Regions from separate parts of the Ensifer sp. ENS09 genome, predicted to be linked through region 3. Evidence: riboswitches for the same ligand, from Rfam matches in the RefSeq annotation. Region 3 holds a riboswitch; each other region holds the start of a gene.
What was found. A riboswitch is a leader RNA that binds a small molecule or an ion and turns the genes downstream of it on or off. The one in region 3 is predicted to bind thiamine pyrophosphate.
Positions count from the first base shown of each region.

Region 1 (7,597 bases), 140 kb from region 3:
CGATCGTCATTGCCGCCTTCACCAATGAGGAGGGTGTGCGGTTTGCGCCCGACATGCTCGGCTCGCTCGTCTATGCCGGCGGTCTGCCGCTGGAGACGGCGCTCGCGACCATCGGCACGGATGGCTCGTTGCTGGGCGAGGAACTCGAGCGGATTGGCTATGCCGGTACCGTCGAGCCGGGGTTCCTCACCCCCCACGCCTATGTCGAGCTTCATATCGAGCAGGGGCCGGTGCTGCAGCGCGAGGGCTTTGCAATCGGTGCGGTCGAGAACCTGCAGGGCATCTCCTGGCAGCGCGTGACGATCGATGGCGTCGCCAACCACGCCGGCACGACACCGATGGCGATGCGTTCCGACGCCGGTCTCGCCGCCGCCCGGGTTGGCCTGCTCCTGCGCGAACATATTGCCCGGTCGAACGCGCCGAGTGTCGCGACCATCGGCACCATGCGTTTCGAGCCCGACGCGATCAACGTCATCCCGTCTCGTGCCATCTTCACCGTCGATCTGCGCGATCCGGACGAGGAACGGCTGCAGGCGCTCGAAACGGCGCTTGCGGACTTCCTTGTCCTTATCGCCGAGGAAGAGGGGGTGACGATCGCCGTCGAGCGGCTTGCACGCTTCCAGCCGGTGGTCTTCGATCAGGGCATCGTCGCAGCGATCGAGGCGTCGGCCAAGGCGCGCGGCCTCAAGAGCCGGCGCATGACCTCCGGCGCCGGCCATGATGCCCAGATGATCGCCCGCATCGCGCCGACGGCGATGATCTTCGTGCCGAGCCGCGACGGCATCAGCCACAACCCGCGCGAACACACGGAGTCGGACGAGCTCGTCGCCGGCGCCAATGTGTTGCTCGATGTGGTCGAGCGGATGGTGGGGAGTCGCTAGAGGGGTAGGGGTATTGCGCGTCCGTTGATTAAACGGGATCGATGTCGCGCCTCCCTCTTCCCGTCATGTCAGGGCTTGGCCCGAGCATGCAGAGGCAGACGCTCTTATGTCTTCGATAAAACAGCGCGCGCCACTCTTCGGCGCGACGAAGCAGACGGCGCTTCAAGGCTCTTTTTTTGTGTGACCCGCACTTTTACGGGATCCCGCATAGCCCTTCTGCCGGGTGGAAGATTCTGGCCCGCTCCCCTCGGCGGGCTCCTCCGGTGTCTGGCGGAAAAGATTGAGGAAGCTGCTGCCGCCGTGCCATACGCTGCCGGTCGGTCCGTAATCGCGCCCGTCGCGCGAAGAGTGACGCTCGCTGTCTCCACCGCTCAGGCCGCTTCCGTCGATGACGCCGCCTCCGCCGCCTGCGCCGGTCCCACCGGGCTCGCCACCCACGCCGCTACCGTCGCCGGAGCCCCAGTTGCCGCCACTCCCGTCACCGCCACCCTCGGTGCCGCCGCTCCCGACGTTTTCGCCGCCTTGGTCGCCGCCGCCCGGAGCACCTTCACCATTCCCGCCGCCGGTATTGGCGTCGTCCGCATGGGCGGCGGAAATCCAGGAAAGGCCCGCGGTAAAGCTCCCATCGCGCGGCAGGTCGCCTGCGAATGCAAGGGCCCCGATGGACAGGGCCGTCAGTCTCAGCAGGCGTGTCCTCAAGTCTTTCTCCTTGTGCGAACGGCGTTGTTGCGTCGTTCTGCAAGACCTTCTGCGCGTCATAGGACTGCAGCGCGTCGCGAATGAATTTCGCCGACAGCGACTTTTGCGAGTGCCTTGCATACCGTTCAATCGCCGCGGGGACAAGCTATTCGGGTGCCGCGCAAGGTGCGGGCCCAGGGCGGTGGCCGCAACACGCCGATGATCGCGGGTTCGACAGGGGGGCGCGTTCGTCGATTGGGCGGGTCGGAAGCGCGCGTCCTACTGTGGTCGAGCCCGAACATGAAGGAGGTGGGGACCGTTGGCGATCGCCGGGAAATCCTGCGCGAATTGAAGGGGCCGTGACCGGCCCCTTCAGGGGGTCTTTGCCGCCTACTCGACCGCGCCAGCCGCGTCTTCCACCGGCATGTAGAGGTCGCCGCCCTCGCGGTACTTCGCGGCCATCGCCTCCAGCCCTTCCTTCTGCGCCTCGGCCCGGATGTCGTGCGAGATCCGCATCGAGCAGAATTTCGGGCCGCACATGGAGCAGAAATGCGCGACCTTGTGCGCCTCCTTCGGCAGGGTCTCGTCGTGAAAATTGCGGGCTGTTTCCGGGTCGAGCGAGAGGTTGAACTGGTCCTCCCAGCGGAACTCGAAGCGGGCGCGAGACAGCGCGTCGTCGCGCACCTGGGCTGCCGGGTGACCCTTGGCGAGATCGGCGGCATGGGCGGCGATCTTGTAGGTGATGACGCCGACCTTGACGTCGTTGCGGTCAGGCAGGCCGAGATGCTCCTTCGGCGTGACATAGCAGAGCATGGCGGTGCCGAACCAGCCGATCATCGCAGCACCGATGCCGGACGTGATGTGGTCGTAGCCGGGTGCGATGTCCGTCGTCAGCGGTCCGAGCGTATAGAAAGGCGCCTCGCCGCAGACGGCCAGTTGCTTGTCCATGTTCTCCTTGATCTTGTGCATCGGCACGTGGCCGGGGCCTTCGATCATCACCTGACAATCCTTGGCCCAGGCGATCTTGGTGAGTTCGCCGAGCGTTTCGAGTTCGGCGAATTGTGCGGCGTCGTTGGCGTCGGCGATCGAGCCCGGGCGCAGGCCGTCGCCGAGCGAGAAGGAGACGTCATAGGCGCGGCAGATGTCGCAGATCTCCTCGAAATGCTCGTAGAGGAAGCTCTCACGATGATGATGCAGACACCACTTGGCCATGATCGAGCCGCCGCGTGACACGATGCCGGTGACGCGGTCGACGGTGAGCGGGATGTAGTGCAGGCGGACGCCGGCATGGATGGTGAAATAGTCGACGCCCTGCTCGGCCTGCTCGATCAGCGTGTCGCGATAGACTTCCCAGGTGAGGTCCTCGGCAATGCCGTTGACCTTTTCCAGCGCCTGGTAGAGCGGTACGGTGCCGATCGGAACCGGCGAGTTGCGGATGATCCATTCGCGGATGTTGTGGATGTTGCGGCCGGTCGAAAGGTCCATGACCGTGTCAGCACCCCAGCGCGTCGCCCAGACCATCTTCTCGACTTCCTCGGCCATCGACGAGGTGACGGCGGAGTTGCCGATATTGGCGTTGATCTTCACCAGGAAGTTCCGGCCGATGATCATTGGTTCGGATTCCGGGTGGTTGATGTTGGCGGGCAGGATCGCCCGGCCGCTGGCGATTTCCTGGCGCACGAATTCCGGCGTCACGTGATCGGGAACGTGGGCGCCGAAGCTTTCGCCGTCGCGGACCTTCGCGCGCGCCGCGTCGCGGCCGAGGTTCTCGCGGATCGCCACGAACTCCATCTCCGGCGTGATGATGCCGGCGCGGGCATAGGCAAGCTGCGTCACTGCCCGGCCACCCGTGGCCTTCAGCGGCGCATGCTGGAACGGGAAGGTCGGTGTCAGCCGGTCGCCGCTCACAAAGCCGTTGTCTTCGGGGCGGACGGTGCGTCCCTCATAGGTCTCGACATCGCCGCGGTCGACGATCCAGTTGCGGCGAAGCCGCGGCAGGCCGTCCTCGATGCGGATCTCGGCACCGTCGGCGGTGTAGGCGCCGGAGGAGTCATAGACCGTGACCGGTTGCTCGCCCGAGGTCGGGTGCAGAGCAATCTCGCGCATTGGCACGCGGATATCCGGATGAAGAACGCCCGGCTTGTGGATCTTTCGGGAGGCCGGAAGCGGGCCTTGCGTGACCGCGAGGGCTGAGGGTTTGGTGGCAATATTCATGACGAGGCTCCAAGTTTGCGATTGGAGACCCAGTTCTGATGCCGGAAAGATGAAAGACGCTCCGCCAGGTGCTCACCGCACGGAATCCTGGCTTCGATATCTGCACCGTCCCTACGCCAGTATGAACTGGATCAGGTTCAACGGGTCACTGCGCTATAGCCGGCAAGCCGGCCATCCAGCAGAATCTCAGCCCCTTGCGGGACCCCCCTGGTGAATGCCTAGATCATAGCCATCGAACGGCCCGGGTCGTCAAGCGTGAATTCGCCTGTCGATAAAGATGCACCTAGTGCGTGTATTTGCGGATTCGAATTTGGCGCTAGCGGCCGGCCTTTTCCGGTGCTGTCCGCTCGGCATAATCGGCGCGGTTGATGCCGTGGCGCTGGAGCTTGTCGTAGAAGGTCTTGCGCGGGATGCCGAGCGCCTCGATCGTCGCCTTGACGTCGCCGCGCTGGGCGCGCAGCACCTCCTTCAGGATCTCCGCCTCGTAGCGTTCAAGCCGTTCCGGCAGGGCGAATCCGGGCTGTTCGGTGGGCGCAATCGTTTGGCCCAGCGGACCTTCCACACCAAGCGCCACCCGCTCGGCAAAATGCGAGAGTTCACGCACATTGCCCGGCCAGGCATGCGTCATCAGATGCCGTTGTACGGCTGGAGAGATCATCGGCACGTCGCGCTTGAAGCGCTCGGCCGCCCGGGTCAGGAAGTGCGAGAAGAGCAGCGGGATATCGTCACGGCGTTCGCGCAGCGGCGGGATCGACAGCGTCACGACGTTCAATCGGAAGTAGAGGTCTTCGCGGAAGTCGCCGCGCTCCGCCGGATTGCCGAGATCGATCTTGGCAGCCGCGATGACGCGGATATCGACCGGACGAACCTGGTTGGTGCCAAGCGGCGTGATCTCGCGCGCTTCCAGAACGCGCAGCATCTTCACCTGCGTTGCCGGCGGCATCGCCTCGATCTCGTCGAGGAAAAGCGTGCCGCCGCTTGCATGCTCGATCCGGCCGATGCGCTTCTTCAAGGCGCCGGTGAAGGCGCCCGGTTCGTGGCCGAAGAGTTCGCTTTCGATCACCGTCTCCGGCAGAGCGCCGCAATTCAGCGCCACGAAATTGCCGTTACGGCGGCGGCTCCAATTGTGAAGCAGCGTCGCCACCACTTCCTTGCCGCTGCCGGTCTCACCGGCGACGAGCACGTCGACATCGGTATCGGCGATGTGCCGGATCGTCTGGCGCAGGCGTTCCATGACCGGCGTCTGGCCGATCAGCGGCAGGCTGTCGCCGGCCGTCTCGGCGGCCCGCTTCAGTGCGCGGTTCTCCATCACGAGCCGGCGTTTTTCCAGAGCGCGATGCACGCTCTGCACCAGCCGGTCGGCGGCGAAGGGTTTTGGGATGAAGTCGTAGACGCCGTCGTGCAAGGCCTGCACCGCCATCGGGATATCCCCATGACCGGTCACCAGGATCACCGGCAGGTCTGCGTCGAAGGCTTCGATGCGGCGGAAGAAGGCGAGGCCGTCGATGCCCGGCATGCGGATATCGCTGACGACGATGCCGTCGAAATTGGCATCGAGCGTCTTCAACGCTTCGGCGGCGCTGGCAAACGGGATGACGGTGAGGCCGGCGAGTTCCAGCGTCTGCGTCATCGCCTTGCGCAGATGGGTGTCGTCATCGACGAGATAGACGGTCGGCTGCATCGCTCAGGCCCTCTTCAGGCGAACCGTGAAAACGGTGCCCTTGTCGCTGGTGTCGACGGTGATATCGCCGCCATAATCGGCGACGATCTCCTTGGAGATGGCAAGGCCAAGGCCGAGGCCCTCGTCCTTCGAGGTGTTGAACGGCGTGAACAGATCCTCGCGGATATGCGGGGGAATGCCCGGGCCGTTGTCGGCAACGACGAGCGAAACCGTCCCGGACGGGCTCTCCTCGCAGCGCACGCGGATCTCGGCATCGCCGCGCGCGCCGAGCGCTTCCAGCGCGTTCTGGAGAAGATTGATCAGCACCTGTTCCAGCCGGATGCGGCTGCCGAGCACGCGGAGGCCATTTTCCGGCAGGTCGATGACGATCGCATCCATGCGGCCGGCAAAGCGGCTGCGCAGCAACAGCATCGCCCCTTCGATCACGTCGCGCATCGGCGTCGGTTCGGCGACGAAGCGGCCCTTGCGGGCAAAGCTTCTGAGTTCGTCGGTGATGGTGCCGACCCGGTCGGTCAGTTCGGCGATGCTGACGAGGTTCTCGACCGCGGTCTGCTGCTGGCCGCGATCGAGGAAGGTGCGGGCGTTGTCGGCATAGGCGCGGATGGTCGCGACCGGCTGGTTGATCTCATGGGCGACGCCGGCCGCCACCTGGCCGAGGATCGCCAGCCGGTTCGCCTGGACGAGCTCCTGTTGCACCGCCTGCAGCTTTTCGCCGGTGCGCCGATGGTCGGCGATCTCCGTTTCGAGATGATCGCGGGCAAGGCTGAGGTCATGGGTGCGCTCCGCCACGCGGGTTTCCAGCTCGTCGCGCGCGGCGCGATCCCTTGCAGACACCAGCGCCAGCGTCTGGCGGCGGCGCAGGAGGAAGGCGGTAAGGGCGAGCAGCGGGGCGAGGAGGGCGAGCGCAATCAGCCGGGCCTCGCGGGTTGCCGCCGAGATCGCGCCATCGAGCGGCGCCAGTTGCTCCAGCCGCCAGCTTGTGGTCGGCACCATGGTTTCGACCCTGAGGAACCGGCGCTCGCTGTCGCCGGGCAGGAGCGCCCGCAACTCGCTGGAGCCGTCGTTTGTCGGTTCGATGTCGCGGAAGGGCAGCGGCAGCAGCGAAGCATCGCCGAACTGCAGGCTGTCGCGGATGGCGGCGACGCGATCGCGCGGAATGGTCCTCGTCGTCATGAAGCGCCAGGACGGGAAGCTGGTGATCAGCACGATACCGCGCCGGTCGGTGACGTAGACCGGCTTGCCGGAGGCGAGCCATTCGGCCTCCACATCGTCGAATTCGAGCTTTGCGACGACGACGCCGATCGGACCGTCGGGCCCCTGAACCCGTCGCGAAATGTAGAGACCGGGCCGCTTGCTGACGTTGCCCATGGCGAAATGCTCGGCCTTGCCGTCGCGCATTGCCATGCGGAAATATTCGCGGAAAGCATAGTCGTTGCCGACGAAACTCGTCGGCTCGCGCCAGTTGCTGGCAGCGACGGCAACACCATCGGGGCCGATCACATAGATGACGGCGGCATCCGTGTTGGCCGCCAGCGCCTGCAGCTTCTCGTCCAGCCGCTGCAGCGCCTGTGGGCTGCGGGTCGAAAGGGCCGCCTTCACCTCGACATCGTCGGCCAGCACCAGCGGCGTCGAGCGCTGGCGTTCAAGCACGGCGCGCAACAGCGAGGCCTTCAGATTGGCATCGATCCGGCTTTGGGCATCGACCGTTTCGAGCGCCTGGCTTCGGCCGTACTCGCCGGCGAGCAGGAGCGCGGCGACAAGCAGCGCGACGGCAAGGCCGGCAAAGACCAGCCAGGTGCGGCGCATCGATTGGTCGAGATCTGCCAGATTGAGGGGGGCGGAGAGGGCACTGAACATGGCCTAATTGTGCACTTTTTCGCTCAGGCTTCCAGGTAGGTTGTGCGGAAATCCGCTCAACTCTTTGTGTGCGCCAAGCCGCCCGCACAAAACATCCTCATCAATTCAAAGGCTTGTCTCGTGCCGCGGCGAACTGGCACGGCCGTTGCAAATGACGTCCTCATGACAGCCCGCGCTGTCGCGCATCGGAATTTGACCCGGGAGGCCCGGCATGACGCCGGACTGGGTGCAGTGGAGGATCTCATGATTATCGAACAATCCGCGGAACCGCGCGGCAAGACACCTT
Region 1 is NZ_JACVBP010000005.1:247,606-255,202, forward strand. It holds gene IB267_RS25680 (Zn-dependent hydrolase) at 1-881, shown strand, start outside; gene IB267_RS25685 (hypothetical protein) at 1,044-1,580, opposite strand; gene thiC (phosphomethylpyrimidine synthase ThiC) at 1,950-3,773, opposite strand; TPP riboswitch at 3,864-3,992, opposite strand; gene IB267_RS25695 (sigma-54 dependent transcriptional regulator) at 4,090-5,454, opposite strand; gene IB267_RS25700 (ATP-binding protein) at 5,458-7,311, opposite strand; gene IB267_RS25705 (dicarboxylate/amino acid:cation symporter) at 7,555-7,597, shown strand, end outside.
Region 1: it holds a riboswitch for thiamine pyrophosphate, as region 3 does, so the genes downstream of both, thiC (phosphomethylpyrimidine synthase ThiC) here and thiO (glycine oxidase ThiO) in region 3, are expected to answer to the same signal.

Region 2 (7,597 bases), on a different contig from region 3:
GCATTGGCTGCCGCCATGCGCCGCATGGCGGAAAGCCCTGACCTTCGGCGCCGCCTTTCGGCCAATGCCCGCAAGCCCAACGATATCGATACCACTGCCCGGCGCTATCTCACGCTCATCGACGCGATCGAGCCCCGAGAAACCGTCGCCGCCTAGAGGGAAGACCATGTCTGTAGCAGCCGACAAACCGGACGTCGCACCGGAGCAGAACAATGCAAAGCCGCTGAAGGGCCGCGTGGACGCGATCGACCAGGGCCGCGTCTTCGGCTGGGCCTTTGACCCGGAAACCCCGGAAAAGCGGCTTGCCATTCGCGTGCTTCTCGACGGCAAGGTGATCGCCGAGGCGCTCGCCGACCGCAACCGGCCCGATCTCAAGCGCAACGGCATTGGCGACGGCAACCACGCGTTTGAAATCGCGTTGCCCGAGATGGCGAGCGCGCGTAGCGGCGAACTCGTTGTGCTTGCGGCGACCGGCAAAGGCGGCGAACTGCCGCTTCGTGTTCCCAAGCCCGACGAACAAGCCGCTGAGGCGCTGATTGCGGCGCCACTTGCAAAAGTGCTCGACAAGCTCGACGTGCTGATGGCAGCACAACGGCAATTGCAGGTCTCGCAGCGTTCCGCCCTGCGGTCGAAAGTTGACGACGGCGATGAAGCCGAAAGCCCCGGACTTGCAGCAATCAGCGACGATGTCGCGAACCTCCGCGGAGAAATCACCCAGCGACTGACCGATCTCGACGTCCACCTGATGCGGCTCGACGGTGTAATCGCGGGCATGGAAAAGAGCCTCAACGCACTGAAGCAGCGCTCGAACGGCGATTTGAAGCCCGCGTTTCTGCTACTCTTCGTGCTTGCGGGCTTTGCGGCAGGCGCGATCCTTTCCGTCTTCCTTCGGACCTGAGGCCCATCTCATGCCCAGTACGGAACTCAGCCTTTCCGCAAGCCCTGCACCGCTTGGCCGTATTGCGCGCGGTGGACGCATTATGGCCTGCCCGATCGACGAAACAATACTTCTCGTTATCGGTACCGGTGGCCCGATGGCCGATCAGTTGCCGGTCGAGATCAATGAAGATGCGTCAAGCCAGGTCATGGCGTCGGTCGTCGGCTGGCGGCTGGCAGCGCCCCAGGCTTCCGCCACACATGGCTTTGCCGCGCTGTTGCTGCTCGATGGCTCTGATCGTCTGCCGACGACCCTGCGCTTCGGCACGGCGGGTAACGGCAAGCGCTACATGGTCGCGCCACGCGCCGCTTCGATTGGTGAAGTCACGGCGATGCTGAAGGATTTCGCCGGTCCGCAACTGGTACACGTGCTCGGTCGCCTGGTCGACGTGCTGATCAAACCGCCGCATGCCGATCAACGGCTCGCGGCCATCACGACCCTGCTTAAAACCGGAGCGGCGAGCGACGGATACATCGAACTGCTCGGCGAGGGGCATGACGGGACCATCGCCCTGAAAGGATGGGCGCGCGACCTGCCCGCCGGCGTCTGCCGGGCGATCGTCAAGGGTGACGATACCGTCCTTGCCGATTGCAACGTCGCCATTTTCCAGCGCAACGACGCCCCTGACGGTGCGGCTGGCTTCGTCGGCCTGCTGTCCGCAAACGATCTGCCCCGAGCGCGCGACATCAAGGGCATATTCTATCGCGGCCGTGGCGCTTGGCGTTATGCCGGGCTCCACGAACGCCGGGTGGTGACCGGTCCGCTCGAGACACCCGGCCATATCCGCGCGATGCTGCTCCAGAGCCAGAGCTCGCCGCAGGTCATGCTTCGCCTGCGCGATGCCGCGAGCGGATACGATGGCACCGAGACGATCTCGAGCCTTCCGGTTCCTGTCCGCCTTGGCGTGGATGCACTCTACCAGGGTGAGGATGGTGCCTTCCTGATTTCGGGCTGGATTTTAGACCCCGATGGGCATGTTGAAAGCGCGCGACTTTGCCAACAGGGCGGCGGAGCGCGGCTGGACGCAGCCTGGACCCGCACCGAACGGTCCGACGTCGAAGAGGCCTTCGTCGATCGGCCGGAATTCAAAAGCGCGATTTCCGGCCATCGCCGGTCCCATGGCTTCATCGTTCAAGTCGAGCCGCTTGGTGGCGAGGCAGAAGGGCCAGTTCACCTCGAACTCACCCTTGGCGATGCCCGCCGCGCCTACATGCCACTTTTCCCCGTGCGGCTGCCGGCTCGCGCCGCCGCCTTGCGGCTGCTTGGCTCGATCGATCCGACAAGCTGGGCCCTGCCCGATATTATCGACCGGCAGATCGTCCCTTTCCTGACGGCGGCGCGCAGCACCGCACCGACCATCGAGACCGTTGTCGACATGGGCCCCTTCGACCAGGCTGAGGGTACCGCCATCCTTCTTATCGCCGGAGAAACCGAAACGGATTTCGCACCGCTTTTGGGGCTGCTCGCGCTTGATCCCCAAACGCGTCGTGCGCCGATCGCGCTCGTGCTCCAGTCCGAGCGGTTCCGAAGGCACGCGGTCCACATCCGTCAACTCTCCGAATTCTATCGTTTGCCGCTGCGGCTCATTTCCGTCGAAGGCGCCGACGATGCATGTGACCTGGCGCAAGCGGCCGCCGAAAGCGTAAACAGCGACGCGGTCGTTCTGATTTCCGCGTCGCTGACGCCAGCCAATGCCGGGTGGTACCAGGCACTCGTTGCCGCCTACGAGGCAAACACGGGAAGCATCATTTCGCCAACCCTTGCCTATGAAGATCACTCTATCCGCTGGGCCGGCAGCACGTCGCTCGATCGCCCCGACCATCTGCAATCGAGCCGCTACGCCGGCTATCCCGTCGGCGCCGTCAATCGCCTCAAGCTGACGCGGGTCGCAGCCGCATCGCTCGATTGCTGCATCCTGCCGCGTGAAGCGCTTATGGAGGACGCAGGCCTGTCGCCGACCTATCTCGGCGCGGCGCTGAAGGGCCTCGACCTCGCCCTTCGCCTCAGCGGAAAGGGCTACGAAGCCTACTGGCTTCCTTCCCTGCAGATGGTGGGATCCGACGAGGTGCCCGGAGCAGGCTCTGCCGCCACCGCGCGCTTCGTGGAACGCGTCGATCGGACGCTGTTCCGCGCCCGATGGACGCCCGCCTCCGAAACCGCAAAGACAATCTTTGAAGGGGCTGGCGCATGAGCGAAAAACTCCGCGTACTCGTGGTCTCCCATGGCCACCCAACCCACTCCCTTGGCGGAGCGGAAATTGCCTCGCATGGCCTTCACAAGGCGCTTAACGGCCTGCCCGGTGTGGAATCGATCTACCTCGCCCGCGTCGGCAATCCGGTTCCGCGCCATGGCGCGTCCGCGCTGATGAGCCTGCGTCTCGCCATGGACGAAGTGCTCTACCACGCCGAAGACTTCGACCATTTCTTCCTCTCCAACGGCGATACGGACGCGATCCGCCGCGACCTCTTGCGCTTCGTCGGTGACATCAAGCCGGACGTAATTCACTTCCATCATATTCTCGGCTTCGGCCTGGAAGCGCTCTATGCCGTTCGTGATGCCCTGCCCAACGCACGCATCGTCGTGACGTTCCATGAGTATCTGCCGATCTGCCACAATCACGGGCAAATGGTGAAACGCCCCTCGGGCCAGCTTTGCAACGGCGCCTCACCGATCAGCTGCCACACGTGCTTCCCCGAAATCCCGGTGTCGCGCTTCGTTCGCCGCGAACAGTTCGTGCGCGGCATGCTCAATCTCGCCGATGCCTTCATCGCGCCCAGCGCCTTTCTCGCCAACCGCTATGTCGAATGGGGGCTCGAAGCCGCAAAAATCTTCGTGATCGAGAACGGCATCGTCATGGGCGACAAGGCGCCGGCCCGCGAATTGCCATCGCCGACGGCGCGACGCAACCGCTTTGCCTATTTCGGGCAGATGACGCCATTCAAGGGCGTTCACGTGTTGATCGACGCCGTATCGCGTGTGCCCGATGACGTGTGGGGCGACGATTCCTCGCTGATGATTTTTGGCGGCAACCTCGAGCGCCAGCCGAAAGACTATCAGGAGAAGGTGGCCAAACTGATCGAAGACGCCGGTCGCCGTGTGCGCTTCTACGGCGCCTACCAGAACCAGGACATGCCGCGGCTGATGCGATCGGTCGATTGGGTGGTGATGCCCTCGGTCTGGTGGGAGAATTCTCCCGTCGTCATCCAGGAAGCATTGCATCACGGCCGGCCGATCCTCTGCTCCGACATCGGCGGCATGGCCGAAAAGGTTCGCGACCGGCTGGATGGCTATCACTTCCGCGCCGGCAGCGCCCAGGATCTGGCCGACCGGCTGATCGACGTGTTGGCCGCCCCGCGGGCATGGGACAATCTGCGTGCGACACTTCGGCGACCGACGAGCCACGTCGATTGCGCGCGCGAACATGTGGCGCTCTATCGCAAGATGCTCAAGGGCGAGCAATCGGCCCTGCCAAGCGCTGCAGTGGCCTGAGATGCAATGAACGCCATGCTACTGCGCATAGCCATATCTAGTCATTCGTCCGAGGCGGCCGTCTGCTTAGGCCCCGTCCGAAGACGCTGTGCTCTGGTTGCGGCTGTCGCCCCACCAATGATGAAAATGATGCACCGGCCCCCGCCCCTGTCCGATAGTCAGACGATCGGCAGCGACCACCGCGTCATGCAAGTAGGCCTTGGCGGCGACGACCGCATGGTCAATCGGCTTGCCCTTGGCAAGCCCCGCGGCGATTGCCGCAGAGAGCGTGCACCCGGTGCCATGATCATTGCTGCTTTCGATCCGCGGTCGCGACAGGTTGAGGACGTCCCCCTGACCAAAGAGAACGTCGGTCGCGTCCTTGCCCTTGCCATGCCCGCCCTTCATCAGCACCGAACGCGCACCGAGTTTCAGAAGCATCTCGGCCTGGCGTGCGATCTCGGTCTCGGTTTCAGCGATCGCCCGTCCGGTCAACAGCGCCGCCTCGGGCAGGTTCGGCGTCAGAATGAGTGCCAGCGGCAGCAACTCCTCCTTGAGCGTCGCGATCGCGTCCCGGCGCATCAGGTGATCGCCGGAGGTTGCCACCATCACCGGGTCGATGACAGCCAGCCGGTCGTAGCGCTTAAGACCAGCCGCGATCACCGCGATCGTCTCGCGCCGCGAGACCATGCCTATTTTCACCGCTCCCACGGCGAGATCCGAAAATACCGCGTCGATCTGAGCCGCAACGACGGTCGGGGAGATATCCTCCACCGCAGAGACCCCACGGGTATTCTGCGCCGTGACCGCGGTGATCACGCTTGCGCCATAAACTCCGAGCGCCGAGAACGTCTTCAGATCCGCCTGGATGCCGGCCCCGCCGCCGGAATCCGAACCTGCGATGGTAACGGCGATCGCGGTCATCGCCCCACCTGCATGAGCCTTGAGCCTTTTTGGATTGAGTCAAAAACAGACACGAGCAAAGCGACCTCCCGGACATGGACGGAGATCCGGTCGGTAAGCGCAAAGACAGCTGGTGAGCAGAAGGGCCCTCGCCGTTCCTACGCCGGTATGATCCGGATCAGGTTCAAGGGTCTGGCTCACCGCCATCTCAGCACTGTGACAGTGCACCCCTCGGCGGGAGGGATGCTAGGGTAGCGTGGGCCGGGGTGTCAACCGTTGGAACCCTGTCACAGGCAAGCCAGTTCGAGGCGCAATCCTCACTGTTGAAGAAGCTTCCTAAAATGAAGGTCCTATGGGCTTTCGAGCACAAGGGGCCTTCCGTCTGAGCGTTCGACTTCACAGGCGAAGGTATTGATGACACAGGCTGTGAAAATTCATAGTGCCCTCACGCGATTGTGCACGGTTAGCGTGCCTCGATTCCGGACTTTCGGTCGCGTTGGGTCAACAATCGCTTAAAGGTGGAATAGCCCTCCAACTCCGGTCAGCATCATTGCTTCCAGAGCGTTGCGGATCAAACGTGAGTTCGATGAAGGAGTCGCTGATATCAGTATTCCTCTTCCGCTCGTCGAATATGGACAGTCCCACACTGGCTGCATTCGCCAGCTCTGCGCGAACCTCGGCTCCAGTTAAGATTGGCGAGGGTCTTCCTTTCAAGAGTTGTCTCTTTGGTAGCCGGATCAAACGCCATCAACGGAAGATCCCGAGCTCGACTTCTTGAAACAAACGCCGACGCTGCCCCCATTTTCAGGGATGAATTCGATACCGGGACCTTCCAACACGTGCCGTATGGCCTTCAAGTTCGCGAATGTTAGGGATGCAGCTCCATCTTCAGTTTCTGCTCGGCCTACGGTGGCGACTCCGATATCAGTTGCCTTGGCGAGCCCTTTAGCGCTCCACGCACAGGAGCGGCGCGTATTTGTGCGCCTGTGAAGCGCATCGCATGCAGAAGAGCCAGTAATCCACCTACTTAAGATGACCGTTTGAAGCGGATGCCTACGCCGCCACCATTTGCCGGAATAATCTCAATTCCTGCCTTCTCCAACGCCGCTACGATGCTTGCGAGGTTGTTGACGATCGGTACGTGAGCTCCCCTTTCAAAATCGGCGATAGTCTGGCGAGACACGTTTGCTGCCTTGGCGAGCTCTGCCTGGCTCCAGCCCAACATTGCCCGTGCTCCACGGCACTGCTCCATCGTAAGAAGTAAGTTACTCAAGGCAAACTTTCTGATTGACCTCCGACATATTGTAGGAAGAATGACCCGGCGATCGAACAGGTGCGGTAACACCTGTTCGATCTGACCAAAACCAAGCTATAGGGAGCTCGGATCATGGCTGATTCCGACAATAGCAGAACTTTGCCTACCGTCACGCGAGGAGATTTTCATTCCTCGGTGCCGGCGTGTTTACCCACATATCCGCACGTTGCGGCCCATCGAAAGTCAGGGTTTAGCGGTTGCACCAATGACCCTGCGGTCGCAGCCTGGCAGCATTGGCGTGCCGCCTGGACTCGCCTGAGCGAATCGACCCACCATCAGCAACAGCTCGAGATCGCCCTGTTCTCAGGCGAGCCGTCGTCTTCAGCTGAGCGCGATGGACGCAGCGCCTACAATGACGCGCTCGAGGACGAGGACCGCGCAGCGCTGGCGGAGGAATTAGCCGCCCAAGCGTTGTGGCCGGTTCCTGTGACGTCGCTCCCGGCGTCATCGCCAAACTCGACGCGATCGTGAACCGCGGCCAGCCTTCGTCGACCTGTGTGGACGAACCCTGGCCGCAAATCCGTACCGTCTTGGCTGATTTGCTCAAAATCGACACGGCAGCTGAACCCTCGCCACGCCTCAGCGACTGAAGGTGTTCGCCGCATCGCAAGCGGCGCGCTCGCAGCCCGCCGCCGGCATTTAAGCAATCTCCGAATGACCCCGCGCCGGAGCCCCTTCGGCACGAGCCTCTGACTCTGTCAAAAACAAAAGGGAATTGCACATGAAACTGGGAAGACCTTTTCGTAAGCGCCTGTTGCCGGCGTTTCTCCTGTCCGTCTCGCTCGGCTCGTCGTTGTCTGTGCCCGCCGGGGCGCAGGAAGCGGGCGAAGTGCGCATCGCCACCTCCTACAAGCTGATGACGCTCGATCCGCACTACGCCAACCTCAACGAGAACACCTCGCTGCTCTCCCATATCTATGAGCGACTGGTGTATCAGGACGAGGGTCTCGAGCTTAAACCAGGGCTTGCTGCCT
Region 2 is NZ_JACVBP010000004.1:924,394-931,990, forward strand. It holds gene IB267_RS24520 (glycosyltransferase family 4 protein) at 1-156, shown strand, start outside; gene IB267_RS24525 (hypothetical protein) at 167-898, shown strand; gene IB267_RS24530 (hypothetical protein) at 909-3,128, shown strand; gene IB267_RS24535 (glycosyltransferase family 4 protein) at 3,125-4,426, shown strand; gene thiD (bifunctional hydroxymethylpyrimidine kinase/phosphomethylpyrimidine kinase) at 4,493-5,329, opposite strand; TPP riboswitch at 5,447-5,550, opposite strand; gene IB267_RS24545 (helix-turn-helix transcriptional regulator) at 6,336-6,560, opposite strand; partial or broken gene IB267_RS24550 (ABC transporter substrate-binding protein) at 7,345-7,597, shown strand, end outside.
Region 2: it holds a riboswitch for thiamine pyrophosphate, as region 3 does, so the genes downstream of both, thiD (bifunctional hydroxymethylpyrimidine kinase/phosphomethylpyrimidine kinase) here and thiO (glycine oxidase ThiO) in region 3, are expected to answer to the same signal.

Region 3 (7,597 bases):
GGCATTGCGGGTGATGTCCGTCACGACGGCGGCGATGTCGGCGCCGTGCTCGAAGACGCCGGCAATCCGCTCGACGTTGAGACCGCCGATGGCGACCAGCGGCAGGGAGCCGACGCGCTTCCGCCAGGCGGCAAGACGCGGCAGTCCTTGCGGCGCCCACTTCATCGCCTTGAGGATGGTCGGGTAGACCGGCCCGAGTGCGATGTAGTCCGGGTCGGCTGCCAGCGCCGTCTCCAGTTCCGCCTCGTCATGGGTGCTGAGGCCGAGCTTCAGGCCGGCGGCGCGGATCGCAGCAAGGTCGGCCTCCGCCAGGTCCTCCTGACCGAGATGGACGAAGTCGCAGCCTTCGGCGATCGCCAGCTGCCAGTAGTCGTTGACGATGAGCTGGCAGTCCTGCTCGTCGCAAACAGCCTTGGCCGCGCGGATCTCGCGGCGGGTCTCCGCTTCCGGACGATCCTTGACGCGTAGCTGCACCAACTTGACGCCGAGCGGCACCAGCCGCTCGATCCAGGCCGCGCTGTCGACGATAAGGTAGAAGGGATCGAGTTTCACGCAAACACCGCCTTTCCGATGACGGGGGTGGAAGGAACGGCAAAATCGCGCGGTTGGAGCATGCCGGCCTCGAAGGCCTGCCGCCCGGCATCGATCGCGCCCGCAAACGCCGAGGCCATCAGCGCGGGCCTGGCGGCGCCGGCGACGGCCGTGTTGAGCAGGACGGCGTCGAAGCCGAGCTCCATCACCGTCGTTGCGTGCGAGGGCCGGCCGATGCCGGCATCGACGATCAGCGGCACATCGGGGAAATTGGCCCGCATGGCCCTCAGCGCCTGGATGTTCTGCGGCCCCATGGCGCTGCCGATCGGCGCGCCCCAGGGCATCAGCACCTTGCAGCCGGCTTCCAAGAGCCGCTCGGCAACCACAAGGTCATCCGTGGTGTAGGGAAAGACCTCGAACCCTTCGGCCGAGAGGATGCGCGCCGCCTCGACCAGCCCGAAGACATCCGGCTGCAACGTGTCGTGGTGGCCGATTACTTCGAGCTTCAGCCAGTTGGTGCCGAAGACCTCGCGCGCCATCTTGGCCGTTAGCACCGCCTCGGACACCGAATGGCAGCCGGCGGTGTTCGGCAGCACGTGTACGCCGAGCGCCCGGATCAATTCGAAGAAGGCGCCGCCCTGGCGGCCTCCGGCCGTTTCGCGCCGAAGCGAGACCGTGACGATCTCGGTGCCCGAGGATCGCACCGCATCTTCGAGCACGGCGGGGGAGGGATAGCGGGCGGTGCCGAGAAGCAGTCTCGAGCGCAGGTCCTGTCCATAAAGCGTCAGCATGTCTCAGCCTCCTTTCATCGGCGAGAGAATTTCGATGCGGTCTCGGTCGCAAAGCGCATGACCCGAACGGTCGGCCCGGTGCACCAGTTCGCCGTTGACAGCAGTGGCGAGCCAATCGCCTTCGAAGTCGAGCGCAGCCAGAAGCTCGGCGAGGGTGGCGACGGCGAGGTCGTGATCCTCGCCATTGACGGTCAGTCTCATGCGGCATCTCCCTTCAGGTCCTGCACAAGGGCAAGGTCGGCTGCTTCGGCCGCCAGGGCCGGCGAAAGCAGGAAGCCATGGCGGTAAAGTCCGTTGATCGTGATGGTCTGCCCGGCGCGCAGGGCACGCGGCAGGTTGTCGGCGAAGGCGGGGCGGACACCGGCGCCGGTCTCGACGAGGCGCGCTTCGCCGAAGGCCGGATGCAGCGCATAGGCGGCGTTCAGCAGTTCCATGAGCGAACGGGCGGTGATCGGTCCGCCATCATCCGTCTCGATCATCGTCGCCCCGCACATGAAGAGGCCGCCGCCGCGCGGCACGATATAGAGCGGGATGCGCGGATGAATGAGCCTGACGGGCCGCGACAGCTCTACGTCGCTTGTCTCAAGATAGAGCATTTCGCCGCGCACGCCGCGCAGGCCGGGCGTGTCACCGGTGCCTGCCGCACCCGTGCAGTCGGCGACGAGATCGTGCTGTCCGTTGTCGCTCGCCCCGGTGACGAAGGCGATGCCGCGATCGACAAGCTTCTGCCGCAGCCGGGCGAGCGCCCGGCGCGGGTCGAGATGCGCCTCGCCCGGAAAGAACAAAGCCTCCCGGAAGCGCCCGGCAAGTGCCGGTTCCAGCCGTTCGATCGCGGCAGCATCGAGCCATTCGTAGCCGGAGGTGCGCGAGGCGAAGCGCCTGAGTTCGCCGGCGTCCCGTGGCGGGGCGACGACCAGCGTACCGTTGCGGGAAACTTCGCCTGGCAGGACGTCGTCCCACCAGTCGATGGCGCCGATACCCTTCGTCAGCACCGCCTCTTCGGCGCTTTCGCGCTCGCACCAGGGCGCCAGCATGCCGCCGGCAAACCAGGATGCCGCACCGGCAAAACCGGGCTTACGCTCGACGACCGTCACCGCGACACCGCGGGCGCTGAGTTCATAGGCCAGACAGAGCCCTGCGACGCCGGCGCCTTTCACGAGGACGCGCATCGCTCAGCGCTCCTGTGCGGCGCGTACGGGCCGTCGTAGGCAACGAAGCGGGATAGTGTTGGCGGTGTGCATGCCGAGGCTCCAAAGGTGGAGACCCAGTTCACGAGCGGGGGAGGGGAAGGACGCCTTGCCGATTGATCCGTCACGTGAACGCGACGTTTGCGGCAGCGAGTCTGCACCGTCCCTACGCCAGTATGAACTGGATCAGGTTCAACGGGTCACTGCGCCGCGCGACCGCATAGCAGAATCTCAGCCCCTTGGCGGGACACCCCTGGTGAATGCTCCAAGCTGACCGCTCGGGGCCGTTTTTGTCAAGAGCCAGCATTCGTGCTGACTGTGATGTAACTGCCGAAAAAATTATCTATAATCTTGCTGCGAGAAAGCGGAGGCGTCGATGGCGTGATGGAAGGAAGGGTGTTGGCCGACCGGAGTGGAGCTTGGAGTGCCGGGAAAGTCCGGAGTCGTAACGGTTTCGTTGGTGGACGTGCGAGATTTCCGGGCTGACGCGCGAGTGATTGATTGTCGGTTCTTGCCCTCTGTCGACGGCGTCCGGACCCTCATGTGATCCGAAGATACAACCTGAAGAATATAAGATGTAAGAATTTCTCCGCTTGGGTGCTTGCGAATTCCCGCGTCCGTCAAAATTATAGATAATATTGGATTCTATCTATTTTACGATCGCGACGACCTGGAGGACAAGCTGAAATGCTGGACGAAAACCGACCGACTGGTGCTGATTTGATCCCGGGCGACGCGGCCCAATCCCGCTGGGCCCGGCCGGAAGCGGAGAAAATCTATAATCTGCCGTTCAACGATCTGCTCTACCGCGCCCACACCGTCCACCGTGCGCAGTTCGATCCCAACGCCATCCAGATGAGCCGGCTGCTCTCTATCAAGACCGGCGGCTGCGCCGAGGATTGCGGCTACTGCAGCCAGTCCGCCCACTATCCGACCGGGCTCAAGGCATCGAAGCTGATGGAGGTCGAGCGTGTGCTTGCCGAGGCGCGCAAGGCGCGCGACGGCGGCGCGACCCGCTATTGCATGGGGGCCGCGTGGCGCAGTCCGAAGGACCGCGACATGGATGCCATCGTCGCCATGGTCGGCGGGGTGCGGGCGCTCGGCATGGAAACCTGTATGACGCTCGGCATGCTGACGCCGGCCCAGTCTGCGCGGCTCGCCGAGGCCGGGCTCGATTACTACAACCACAATGTCGATACGTCCGAACGCTTCTATAGCGAGATCATCACCACCCGCAGCTTTGCCGACCGGCTGGAGACGCTCGCCAATGTCCGCGACGCCGGCATCAAGGTCTGCGCCGGCGGCATCCTCGGCATGGGCGAAACCGCTGACGACCGGATCTCGATGCTGGTAACGCTCGCCAACCTGCCGGTGCCGCCCGAAAGCGTGCCGATCAACATGCTGATCCCGATCCCGGGTTCGAAGCTGGCCGATGCGGCACCCGTCGATCCGATCGATTTCGTCCGCACCATCGCGCTTGCCCGCATCCTGATGCCGCAATCGAATGTCCGGCTTTCGGCCGGGCGCACCGACATGAGCGACGAGACGCAGGCGCTCTGTTTCTTCGCCGGCGCCAATTCTATTTTCGTCGGCGAAACCCTGCTGACCGCCGACAATCCCGGCGAGGACCATGATGCAGCACTCTTCCGGCGGCTGGGGTTGAAGCCGATGGCTCCACCGGCAAGGCCGGACGCGGCGGAATGACCGCGGGTCTGTTTGCGCGCCATGAGAAGACGCTGGAGGGCCTCGAACGCAAGGGCCGCCGGCGCGCTCTTGCCCCCGCTGGCGGAGTGGATTTCACCTCGAACGACTACCTGGCGCTCGCCGCCTCGCCGCGGCTGAAGGCAGCGATAACGGCCGCCATCGCGCGCGGCGTGCCTGTCGGCTCCGGCGGCTCAAGGCTGTTGCGCGGCAATCACGAAGAACACGAGGCGCTGGAGACGGAAGCGGCGGCCTTCTTCGGCGCCGAACGGATGCTCTTCTTCGGCAGCGGCTATGCCGCCAATGCTGCCATGTTTTCGACGCTGCCGCAGCGTGACGATCTCATCGTCCACGATGCCCTGATCCATGCGAGCGCTCACGAAGGCATCGCCGCAAGCAAGGCCGATGCGGTGGCAGCAGTGCACAACGATGTCGGCGCCTTTGCCGATGCCATCGAAAAATGGCGCCGGGCCGGCGGAGCGGGGCGCCCGTGGATTGCCGTCGAAAGCCTCTATTCGATGGATGGCGATCGCGCGCCGCTTGCCGACCTCCTCGCGCTTGCCGCGCAGCATGACGGCTTTCTCGTCATCGACGAGGCGCACGCGACCGGCGTCTTCGGACGGGAAGGTCGCGGTCTGGCGGCGGAACTGGAGGGTCGTGAGAATGTCGTCGTGCTGCACACCTGCGGCAAGGGGCTCGGTGTTTCCGGCGCGCTGGTCGGGGCGGGCGCCCTCCTTTGCGACTATCTCGTCAACCGCGCCCGCAACTTCATCTATTCGACCGCGCCTTCGCCGCTCGTTGCGGCCGCGGTGCGTGAAGCGCTCGCAGCCCTCGTCGACGAGCCGGAACGCCGCGCCGCATTCGACGGCCTGAGGTCTTTCGCCAACCGGGCGCTTGTCGAGACGCTCGGCATCGAAGGCAGCGGCTCGCAAATCCTGCCCATCCCGATCGGCGACAACGGCCGAGCGCTCCGCATCGCCGCCCGCATGCGCGCCGAGGGTTACGATATCAGGGCAATCCGCCCGCCGACGGTGCCGGAAGGCACCGCGCGTCTTCGGATCGCCATCACGCTCAACGTCGACCAGCCTGCAGTCGTGCAGATGCTGCAGCAGTTGAAGATCGCGATCGCCAAGGAGCGGCCATGAAGACCCGTATCGTGGTCACCGGTACCGATACCGGCATCGGCAAGACCATCTTTTCCGCAGCCCTCACCGACGCGCTCGACGGCTGCTACTGGAAGCCTGTGCAGTCAGGTCTCGACGAAGAAACCGACAGCGAAACCGTCGCCCGGCTTGGCCAGTTGTCGGCCGACCGCATCCTGCCTGAGGCCTACAGGCTCGCGACGCCGGCCTCGCCGCACCTGTCGGCGCGGATCGACGGCGTCACCATCGCTCCGGAACATCTGTCCCCGCCCGCGGTGGACCGACCGCTGGTGATCGAGGGCGCAGGCGGGCTTCTGGTGCCGCTGACGGAGCGCATGGTCTTTGCGTCTGTCTTTGCGCGCTGGCAGATCCCGGTGGTTCTCTGCGCGCGCACCGGGCTCGGCACGATCAACCACACCCTGTTGTCGCTCGAAGCGCTGCGTCGCCGCGCCATTCCCGTTCTTGGCGTCGCCTTCATCGGCGACGCGCAGGAGGACAGCGAAGCGGTCCTATCCGAACTTGGCGCCGTGCGGCGTCTCGGCCGGCTGCCGCGACTCGATCCGCTGACGCCCGACCGCCTGCGCCGCGCCTTCGCTGAAAATTTCAACATCGCCGATTTCCTGGAGGTGCCGGCATGAGAAACTCCGCCGTCTGGTATCCCTTCACCCAGCATGCGCTGGAATCGGCGATGCGCCGCATCGTCGGCACCGAGGGTGCCTATCTCGTCGACGAGGACGGCGCGTCGATCCTCGACGCGATTTCGTCCTGGTGGGTCATCACTCACGGCCACCGTCACCCCACCATCATGGAGGCGATCCGCAGGGCCACGGAGACGTACGACCAGATCATCTTCGCCGAATATACCCACGCGCCGGCCGAGGAACTCGCGCGCGGGCTGATCGAGATCGCGCCGCCCGGGCTCTCCCATGTGTTTTATTCCGACAGTGGTTCGACCGCAGTCGAGGTCGCGCTGAAAATGGCGCTCGGTTTCTTCCACAACAGCGGCCAGCCGCGGAGCCGCATCTGTGTGCTGGAGCATGGCTATCACGGCGACACGATCGGCACGATGTCGGCCGGCGAAAGAGGCGTCTTCAATGCCGCCTACGCGCCGCTGCTCTTCGCCGTCGATCGCCTGCCTTTTCCGGAGCCGGGCCGGGAGCAGGCAACGCTCGACGCCTTCGAACGGGCTTGCGCCTCCGGCGAGGTTGCCGCCCTGTTGATCGAGCCCCTGCTGCTTGGCGCCGGTGGCATGAAGACCTATCCGGCTTCCGTGCTGTCCGAGCTGAAACGCATTGCCGAACGGCATGGCAGCCTGCTGATCGCCGACGAGGTGATGACCGGTTGGGGGCGGACGGGCAGCCTGTTTGCCTGCGAGCAGGCCGGGATCACGCCGGATATTCTCTGCACCTCGAAGGGGCTGACCGGAGGCGCGCTTCCTCTGGCCGCGACGCTTTGCAGCTCGGAGATCTTTACGGCGCATCTTTCGGCCGACCGGCGCAAGACCTTCTTCCATTCGAGTTCCTACACGGCCAACCCGATCGCCTGTGCCGCGGCACTCGCCAATCTCGCCGTCTGGAGACAGGAGCCTATAGCGGCGCGCATCGAAACCTTGGGCGCGCACCAGCATCGGCATCTGGCGCGCTTCGCCGATGATCCGCGCTTCGCCGACGTCCGCCAGCTCGGCACCATTACGGCCCTCGATCTCGTGGTGCCGTCCGGCGGCTATCTCGCCGAGGTCGGCCCGCGGCTCCGGGCGTTTTTCCGTAAGCGCGGTTTGCTGATCCGTCCGCTCGGCAACGTCATCTATCTGATGCCGCCCTATTGCGTCACCGATGCCGATCTTGGGCGGGCCTATGACGCGATCGACGAGGCGGCGTCGGTCTTCGGGGCAGGGCAGCTATGAGGCCCGCTCGCTCCTCCCGGATTGTCGGCTTCGGCCATGCGGTGCCCGAACGGCGTGTCGCCAATAGCGAGATCGAGATGGCGCTGGGGCTTGAGCCCGGCTGGATCGAGCGCCGCACCGGCATTCGCGAGCGGCGCTGGGCCGCGCCCGACGACGCGCTTTCGGGGCTCGCGGCAAAGGCGGGCGCAATGGCGCTCGAGGATGCCCGCACCCCGCACGGCGATATCGCCCTGGTCCTGCTTGCGACCTCGACGCCGGATCACCTGCTGCCGCCGTCCGCTCCCCTGCTTGCCCACCATCTTCGCCTTTCGAATGCCGGCGCGATCGACCTTGCCGGCGCCT
Region 3 is NZ_JACVBP010000005.1:108,402-115,998, forward strand. It holds gene IB267_RS25075 (thiamine phosphate synthase) at 1-552, opposite strand, end outside; gene IB267_RS25080 (thiazole synthase) at 549-1,322, opposite strand; gene thiS (sulfur carrier protein ThiS) at 1,326-1,523, opposite strand; gene thiO (glycine oxidase ThiO) at 1,520-2,491, opposite strand; TPP riboswitch at 2,655-2,774, opposite strand; gene bioB (biotin synthase BioB) at 3,197-4,213, shown strand; gene IB267_RS25100 (8-amino-7-oxononanoate synthase) at 4,210-5,355, shown strand; gene bioD (dethiobiotin synthase) at 5,352-5,990, shown strand; gene IB267_RS25110 (adenosylmethionine--8-amino-7-oxononanoate transaminase) at 5,987-7,255, shown strand; gene IB267_RS25115 (beta-ketoacyl-ACP synthase III) at 7,252-7,597, shown strand, end outside.